One region of the Nostoc sp. C057 genome, then DNA from elsewhere that is predicted to be linked to it. Evidence: predicted binding sites of a transcription regulator. Region 1 holds the regulator's gene; each other region holds the start of a gene.
The links. Region 1 encodes HrcA, which represses chaperone genes, less so after heat shock. Its sites were predicted from a motif close to TTAGCACTCNNGANTCNNGAGTGCTAA; they were not measured.
Positions count from the first base shown of each region.

Region 2: groL (chaperonin GroEL) is a predicted target of HrcA. The motif match lies at 1,258-1,284, and genes of this name have one in related genera.
Region 3: groES (co-chaperone GroES) is a predicted target of HrcA. The motif match lies at 1,672-1,698, and genes of this name have one in related genera.

Region 1 is NZ_CP040281.1:3,774,819-3,777,998, reverse strand. Features, by position in the region: gene FD724_RS16340 (DUF2834 domain-containing protein) at 267-944, opposite strand; gene hrcA (heat-inducible transcriptional repressor HrcA) at 1,058-2,188, opposite strand; gene FD724_RS16330 (rhodanese-like domain-containing protein) at 2,635-2,967, opposite strand; gene FD724_RS16325 (DUF3352 domain-containing protein) at 3,125-3,180, shown strand, end outside.
Region 2 is NZ_CP040281.1:437,324-440,503, reverse strand. Features, by position in the region: gene groL (chaperonin GroEL) at 1-1,225, opposite strand, end outside; gene FD724_RS01795 (MraY family glycosyltransferase) at 1,384-2,466, shown strand; gene FD724_RS01790 (cob(I)yrinic acid a,c-diamide adenosyltransferase) at 2,687-3,180, opposite strand, start outside.
Region 3 is NZ_CP040281.1:706,792-709,971, reverse strand. Features, by position in the region: gene FD724_RS02955 (response regulator transcription factor) at 1-553, opposite strand, end outside; gene FD724_RS02950 (ferredoxin) at 883-1,344, opposite strand; gene groES (co-chaperone GroES) at 1,717-2,028, shown strand; gene groL (chaperonin GroEL) at 2,130-3,180, shown strand, end outside.

The DNA.
Region 1 (3,180 bases):
TCACCTAAAACTCTGGCATTGCTTCCCACAATACGTTTCGGTCGCAATGACAAAATTTGCTTGCGTAAGTCCTGAGAATTTACGCGCCCTGCGTGGAAAATCCCTAACTCATTGAAAAATAGCTTGCTTAAAATATTAAGTAAGTTGACGTAAATAATTGTCGTTGGGATAAGGCAATAGGTAGAAGGGTTTTAGGCTAGTTCATTTTTCTTTACATAGTTTGATTTTATTGTGCCAACTTACTTAATTACGAATTAAAAAGTGCTTTAATTTGCAGCTTGCTGCTGACTGGGTATTGCCTCTACGCCCACTTCTGGTAAAGGTGGACGCACACACAAATAAATCAATGGCCCGAATAGCGGTATCAATGCTATTAACCAGAATATCTGTGGATTGTTCCAACTGCGACGCGCCATATCATCCCCTAGTAATGCAGGAAATAAGAGACAAAGCAGGGAAAAATCTAAACTCATTACATTGATAAAGCGGTTGGTTTGCCACTCTTGCACAAAATTGCCCCAATCTCCTCCTTTTAAACCGTAGGCAACTAGAAGAACTGTGGCTACAGTCAACACAATCCCAGTCACACGAGAATCTAGCAGCTTTAGTAAGATATTCTTTTTACCAACAAACTGATTATTTGGTTCTCTAAGGGTTAAGTAGGGTAACAGGGCAAATATCCCGACTCCGAAAGAGGCAGCAGCAAATAGCCAAGCAGGTATTTTTTGCCCTCTACCATCAATAAATACTACTGCACTGTAGATGAGAGGCCAGATACCCATGAGGTTGAATAGTGCTATTACTAACGGGTTAACGCCTTGCCACTGTCCAGTCGAAAGGTTTTTAATTAAATCGAATGTACCGGGTTGCTCAGGAGGTGCGAGGAAAAAAGCATAAATAACGAATCCTAACCACAGGAAGCCAAAGGCAATTTTTCTAACCATGAAATATTTAAGTAGGATTAATTATTAATTTTGCCACTACAAATTGGGCTATCTACCTGCGATCGCACTATTCATTCGTCTAGACTCGTAGCAGCTTATCCCTAAACTTTACCTTAAGGATTGAAATAACTGAAGGCTTCTGAGAGGTAATCAGCAGCAGATGCTACAACTGCGATCGCACTTTCATAATCTAAGCGCGTTGGCCCCAAAACTCCCACACTTCCTACTGGTATTGAACCTCGGCGATAGGTGGAAGAAATCAAAGTGCAGGTGCGTATCGGTTCTAAGGGATTTTCTGCGCCAATGCGAACCGTTACTCTTGACTTACCAGCATCCTCCGGTTCTGGTTCCTCAAATATTAATCGCCATAGTTGGTCTTGTTCTTCTTCCAGCAGGTGGATAATCGTTTGTACCTGCTGTAACTGGGAAAATTCTGGCTGGCGCAAAACTTCTGACACACCCCGAACCATAATTTGTGTCGCAGTCGGCGCAAGAGTGCGACGAGTCAATTCGGCAACTGAATTTTTCAAGAATTCACCGTAGCGTTGGAATTCCTGATCTAGTTCACTCCAGTCGAGGTTGGCTAATTCCAACAGACTTCGCCCCCGCAAGTGGGTATTCAAAAAGTTAGAAACAATCTGCAACTCACGATCAACTACCTCTGAATCTCGTTGTGTCTCTTCTGGTATTGGCGACAAATCCATTAACTTGGAATGTGTCTCATAACCATCGGTAACAACTATTAACATGATCCGCCCAGCTTCAATTTGCACTAATTGCAGATGTCGCAATAGCGCTGTTGTAGTTTGCGGCATAGTTATCAAGCTAATGCAACCACTCAAGGTTGCTAAAATTTGCGCGGCTCCTTGCAGTAGGGTTTCTAAACTCCGATCTTCCCACTGGAGATGCTTTTGTAATGCCATCTCTATTTCTCGCCCTAAAGTTTCTGTCCGCGTAGCGTCTGTCTGCGACACGCTGCGGGAACGCAGAGAAGGTGTAATTAGCTGGTCAACATAAATGCGATAGCCTGAATCTGAAGGTACACGTCCAGCAGAAGCGTGTGGTTGGTAGAGTAATCCAGATTTTTCTAAAACGCCCATCACATTGCGAATTGTGGCTGAACTTACACCCAGGTCGTACTCTTCGCCCAAAGCCTTTGAACCAACAGGCTCTGCCGTAGCAATGTAGTGACGTACCGTTGCCCAAAGTATATGCTGTTGCCGATTTGTTAACTGGACTTCCATAGGATATGTTTTGCTAGAGGCAAATTTTAATCAAAGTCTGGAGAAATTTCTGGATTTGATTTAAACAAGGAATATTAATAATTTATTAAGATAACAAATTATACAATTATATTGTGATAATTAATTTTAAGGTTCGTGTACATTATTCTTGAAAAGTGCGCTCTCAATAGAATCTAGGCTTTGCATCAAAAGCTAAGAGTTTGAATTTACAAGATTCTTTTCTGCCTTATTTTTGCATAATTCTACACTTAGAAAAGTATTGTTGTATACGTATTTTTGCGGCTATTGCAGCTAAGATTAGGGTCGAAAAGTTGCGTAAGCTGTGTAGCCAGTGGAGAAAGTTACAAACATTTCTGGCTAGTCCCTGAACTAATTTAGTGCTATTTTCACAATAGCAAAAGCCAGATGGAATTAAGTTCCATCTGAGTAATGCACCTAAACACAAGCTAATACTGGGGAATTGAATGGTCTACTAAGATGGAGTAAGCATCAATACCACCCGAAATATTTTGCACATTTGTAAAACCTTGAGCAATTAACCACTGACACATCTGGGCAGAGCGAATACCGTGGTGGCATAGCACAAGGGTTTCAGCTTCAGGATTGAAGAGGGTAGGTATTTCATGTCCCCACTCAGCAAATTGACTCAAGGGTAGGTTGACAAAGCCCTCAATGTTAGCGATCGCCAATTCTTCTGGTTCTCGGACATCTACTAGCTGTATACTTCCATCACCAGAGGAAAGACGTTGTGCCAGTTCTTTTACACTAATCTGGTTCATGGGTTGACTAAAAGAATTCCCTATAAACAGTCCTAATCTTATTTATGGTGACAGAAAATCTCTGCCTTTGCATGAGTATCGATTCTCAAGAAGGCTGATAAATTCTGCTAGGCTTTCTGCTTAAATGGCTGTAAACCGTCTTTTTTAAAGGTTTAATGTGAATAGTCAACGTTCATTTATCGGTTTTATCGTAGCAGGTGCGATCGCATTGCT
Region 2 (3,180 bases), 3.3 Mb from region 1:
TACCTTCTTCCACAGCAGCTTTAGTAGCATTCAGCGCGTCTTCAATCCGCAGTTTACGGTCTTTGAGTTCGGTTTCGGTTGCCGCACCCACTTTAATCACTGCCACACCGCCAGCGAGCTTGGCGATGCGTTCTTGCAGTTTTTCTTGATCGTATTCAGAATCGGTTTCTTCCAACTGCCTGCGAATTTGACCAATCCGCTTTTGCACTTCTGGCTTGGTGACACTGCCAGCTACAATGGTGGTGCTTTCTTTGTCAATGGTGATTTTGCGAGCAGTTCCCAGTGCTTCTAGACCAGCGGTATCCAAACTTAAGCCGATTTCTTCAGAAATCAACTGTCCATCGGTGAGAATAGCAATATCTTCTAACAAAGCTTTGCGGCGATCGCCAAACCCAGGCGCTTTAATGGCAGCCACGGCTAGTACACCCCGCGCTTTGTTCACTACCAAAGTTGCCAAGGCATCACCTTCGACATCTTCAGCGATGATTAGCAAGGGCTGACCAGAACGGGCGACTTTTTCCAAAATTGGTACTAAATCTTGGATGCTGCCGATTTTTTTATCTGTCACCAAGATGCGGGCGTTTTCAAATTCCACGATTTGCCGCTCGTTGTTGGTGACAAAGTAAGGTGAAATGTAACCCCTGTCAATCTGCATCCCTTCAACTACTTCTAGTTCAGTTGTCAGGGATTTAGATTCTTCAACGGTAATTACACCATCTTTGGTGACTTTTTCCATTGCTTGAGCTAACATTTGACCAACTTCTTCATCGTTACCAGCAGAAACAGTGGCAACTTGAGCGATCGCACTTCCTTCTACTGGCTTGGCTATCTTGGCAATTTCCAGTACCAGTGCCTCAATAGTTTTGTCGATCCCGCGTCTCAAGCTAACTGGGTTAGTACCCGCCGCGACGTTCTTCAAACCTTCCCGAATCAAGGCTTGTGCTAAAACGGTGGCGGTGGTTGTACCATCCCCAGCAACATCTTTAGTTTTTGAGGCCACTTCCTGGATGAGTCTTGCACCAGTATTTTCCAAAGGATCTTCTAATTCAATTTCCTTGGCAACAGTGATACCATCGTTGACAATTTGAGGTGCGCCAAATTTTTTCTCTAAAAGGACATTACGACCTTTAGGCCCCAAGGTGATTTTTACGGCATCAGCAAGGGCGTTAACACCCCTTTCTAGAGCTCGCCGCGATTCCTCGTCAAATGCAATAATTTTCGCCATGTTTTATTTCTCCAGCGCTTCCATTAGACAATTTAGCACTCACAGAGCAAGAGTGCTAATCTCTCAATCAACTCAAGTTACAAATGGAAATAAAAAAAATTGATTAATATACAGGTGATGTTCTTTATAGATACTGGCAGTAATGCTTGAATTGGGAGATGAATCTAGACAACTCCCTTAAGTACCTTGGCATTGCCGACCCTAGCGGCACCGGCTGGTTGGCAGTAGTATTTACGTTTCTTTTGGCTTGGCTTGTAACGTGGCGTTCAATTCCGACAGTCCGCAAATTCGCCTTACGGGTAGGTTGGGCTGACCAACCCAACGCTCGGCGACTCAATCGCGAACCTTTACCCAATGCAGGGGGGCTGGCTATCTACGCGGGTGTCATTGCCGCGCTGGTATTAGCTAGCCTTTTACGACCGATCGAACTCCAAAACGTATTGGCTCAGGTGCTGACTATTCTGTTAGGAGGTTCGATATTAGTCCTGGTGGGCTTTATCGACGATCAGTTCGGCTTACCACCCTCTATTCGATTGTGGGCGCAAATTGTCACAGCACTGTTGCTGGTAGCTAATGGTATCAGTGTAAGAGTGCTGTTTGGTACTCCCATCGACTCGTTCCTGTCGATGTTGCTGACGGTACTGTGGGTAGTAGGAATTACCAACGCCATCAACTTGATGGATGGTATGGATGGTTTAGCAGGAGGAATCAGCTTTATTACCGCCATGAGTTTGTTGGGGGTTGCAGCCCAATTTAATAACCGTGCGGCGGCAATTTTGGTACTCGCAGCTTTAGGAGGTGCTGCATTAGGCTTTTTGCGTCATAATTTCCATCCGTCACGAATTATTATGGGTGATGCCGGAGCATACTTTTTTGGCTATGTGCTGGCAGCAACTAGTATTTTAGGCAAACTGCAACAAAACACAGTTTATGCACTAATTCCCACGGTTTTATTTCTATTGTTGCCAGTAATAGACACTACCCAAGTATTTGTACGGCGGCTACTAGCAGGAAATAACCCTCTTAGTACTCCTGGCAAAGATCATCTGCACCACCGCTTACTTGCTTGGGGACTTTCCCAGCGCCATGCTGCGTTCACGCTTTGGTCAATTACCTTATTTTTCAACTTGCTGGCAATGAGAATACAAGGCATGAGCTTGGCTGTGATGATGACCACCGCCACTAGTATTGTCCTTCTGTTGGGCTTTACTGTCTGGCAAAGAATACGCCAACAGCCTTAGTTGCTTGTAGGGTCGGCATTACAATGCTAGCCCTACTGGTCTGTTTCATTAAATTTGAAAGAGCAGAGAACGAACCGCGTTCGCGCAGCGTCTCGTTAGAGAAGGACGCAAAGAGCGCGTTCGCGCAGCGTCTCGCAGAGAAGGAAGAAAATTCACCAGAAATTCAAGCTTGAGAACATTACGAATTACGAATTACGAATTACGAATTCAGATGCAACATCTAAAAATCTACCCCCCGTTTAAGTTCTACACCTTGATTTGCATAATGTTTGTGGCAATACACCTCTGAATGAACGCTAGCCAAGTCGAAGTATGCTGGTTGATTTTGACAGCGGCCAGTGATGATGATTTCGGTGTCGCGGGGTTTGCGGAGCAAAGCTTGAACAATGGGTTCAACGGGGAGTAGTTCTAAGTCAACGGTGGGATTGAGTTCATCGAGAATAATAGTTTTATACATTCCAGAGGCGATCGCAACTTTTGCGATTTCCCAACCTCGTTCGGCTTCTACATAGTCTAATTCTTGCCGGGAATTGCGCCAAACAATCGCATCTCCCCCACAGCGCTGATGATCCACCACTTCTGGATATGACTGCTGCAAGGCGGCGATCGCAGCATCTTCTGTATAGCCGCTACCACCTTTAAGCCACTGCATAATTAACACACGGGTAGACCCTGGATGATTAATTCCTCTACCAATTGCTTGTAAGGCTTTGC
Region 3 (3,180 bases), 3.1 Mb from region 1:
TTTCCCGGTTAGCTAAACCCCTAGCGACAAACTGGACTACTTTCAGTTCGGTTGGGGTTAATTGCACATCGAAGGGAACCTGGATGCGGGAACCATTTTCGCCTCCTTTTGCTTGGTGTTCTTTCCAACGGATAGTTTGTTTCAGCGAGGATTCAACTTGGGCTACGAGTTCTTCTGGTTCAAAGGGCTTGACCATATAAACATCAGCACCTTTATTCAGACCCTTAACTCGGTCTGCGCTTTGTCCCTTAGCTGAAAGGAAAAGAACCGGAATCCAACTGGTGCGTTCGTTTTGCCGGACTTGTTCCACAAAAGTATATCCGTCCATTTCCGGCATCATCACATCGCAGATAATCATGTCTGGAACATCTTGCTCTAAAATTTCCAGAGCTTCACGTCCATTTTCGGCGGTGATGACTTCGTATCCCCGGAATTCTAAGTAATCCTTCACCAGCAAGATGAGGTTAGGGTCATCATCAATCAATAGAAGTCGTTTGTGATCTTTCATGCTGGGCTCTTTCATAGCAGTGGCACTTGTCGCGCTTCGGTCCATCAAAGTCTTGAATATTTATCCTCTATGGTGGGTTATTTTGAGATGTTGTCCTTTTTCCTACTTAACTTGCCTTTGCTGTCTCGAAGTCTCAAAAATGCCGAGCATTTTCAAGAGACTAATAGCTCGATAGCAAAAGTCCAGCAAGGATACGTATAGCAGTAGTATCTATAATGCGCTATTATATATCGCATTGAAAGTGGCGGGCGAAAAAACACTGATTAAATAATAATCCTTCTGACTCACAAGTAAGTATTGGCTTAAAGATGACCCTACCTCAAAACCAACCCGCACTTTCTTAAAGCTTACTGCTGTTCCATATCCTTCGGTTGTTAAGCCTCTATGAGGTGTTCACAAGAAACTAGGGAAGTTTCTGGCAAAGGATGGTTGAAAAACGCATATTCTTTTACCACCTTATTGCCTATTAAGTGTTCTTGGATGATCCGCTCAATAACTTCCAGGTTTGCTTGGCGATACCAGACACCATCAAGGTAAACCACCATTATGGGTCTAGAACAACAAACGCGCAAGCAGTTGGCTTTAGTTCTGTAGACGCATAAGGAATAATTCTGTTGCGACTCATCAAGTTTTAACTCTTTAAGTCGCTCTTTTAAGTATTCCCAGGATTCCAGACTAGCTCGTTTTGAGCAGCAATTAGCAATTGTCTGGTCAGCGCAAATAAAAATGTGTCGCTGAATTTTTGCAAGTCCAAAACTTTCTACACAATTACTCAGGGCATTATATTCTACTAGAGATTTAGTGGCTTTGGGGATTTGATGGCTTGACTGGATCACTGTATTGTTACTTATCGAGCAGCTCCCTGATTACAGTTCTATAACAATTTCCAAGCTTTGCAAATAAAGTTGACTGAGAAGAGAATGGGGCATTGGGAAACTTGTACTGAGCAGAGTCTCTCAAATATAAGTATTGGGCATTGGGAAAACTCTTCACTACTCCCGACTCCCGACTCCCTATGACCATATAAAAATATACGTAACTTACAGAGCAGAACCCGAAGGATATAAATAATTAGGCATTAATACTTAAGTACATCAATGAGCTTCTAGTTCGGGAACCCGTACTCAAGCAATTCTTGCCATTGGATGCCAATTTTAGGTAGATTAGCACTCAGGGGTTGAGAGTGCTAATCTCTGGAGAAAATAATTATGGCAGCCTTATCTTTAAGCGTTTCTACAGTTAAACCTTTGAGCGATCGCGTTTTCGTAAAAGTGAACGCCTCAGAGGAAAAGACCGCAGGTGGTCTGTATTTGCCCGATACCGCCAAGGAAAAGCCCCAGGTAGGGGAAGTAGTTGCCCTTGGCCCTGGCAAGCGTAACGAAGACGGTAGCCGTCAGGAATTGGAAATTAAAGTCGGCGATAAAGTGTTGTACTCCAAGTACGCTGGCACTGACATCAAGCTCGGCACCGAAGAATATGTACTGCTTTCTGAAAAAGATATTTTAGCAGTCGTTATTTAGTGGTCATTAGTCATTAGTCATTAGTCATTAGCCAATGACAAAAGACAAATGACAAATGACGAAGAACAAAAGACAAATGACAAAGGACAACTAAAACAATTATGGCAAAGCGCATTATCTACAACGAAAACGCCCGTCGCGCCTTAGAAAGAGGCATTGACATCCTGGCTGAGGCTGTAGCTGTTACCCTTGGCCCCAAAGGTCGTAACGTAGTCCTAGAAAAGAAATTTGGCGCACCGCAAATTGTTAATGACGGTGTAACGATCGCTAAAGAAATCGAATTAGAAGACCATATTGAAAACACTGGCGTAGCTTTGATTCGTCAAGCTGCCTCTAAGACCAATGATGCTGCGGGCGATGGCACCACAACTGCTACCGTTTTAGCTCATGCGATCGTCAAAGAAGGCTTGCGGAACGTTGCAGCTGGTGCTAACGCAATTTCCCTGAAGCGTGGTATTGATAAAGCTACTGCCTTTTTGGTAGACAAAATCAAAGAACACGCCCGTCCAGTGGAAGATTCCAAAGCCATTGCCCAAGTTGGTGCAATCTCGGCTGGTAATGACGAAGAAGTCGGTCAGATGATTGCCCAAGCAATGGACAAGGTGGGTAAGGAAGGCGTAATTTCCCTAGAAGAAGGGAAATCTATGTTCACCGAGTTGGAAATCACTGAAGGGATGCGCTTTGACAAAGGCTACATCTCTCCTTATTTCGCTACTGACCCTGAGCGGATGGAAGCAGTTTTTGATGAGCCTTTCATACTGCTGACCGATAAGAAAATCGCTTTGGTACAAGACCTCGTACCAGTGTTAGAGCAAGTAGCTCGTGCTGGTCGTCCTTTGGTAATTATCGCCGAAGATATTGAAAAAGAAGCTTTGGCAACCTTAGTAGTAAACCGTTTGCGCGGTGTACTCAACGTGGCTGCTGTTAAGGCTCCTGGTTTTGGCGATCGCCGCAAAGCACTACTAGAAGACATCGCTGTTTTAACTGGTGGTCAACTAATTACCGAAGATGCTGGTTTGAAGCTAGATAACACCAAGCTGGATAGCCTGGGTAAAGCTCGCCGGATCACCATCACCAAGGACAGCACCACAATTGTTGCCGAAGGTAACGAAGCTGCTGTTAAAGCTCGTGTCGAACAGATCCGTCGTCAAA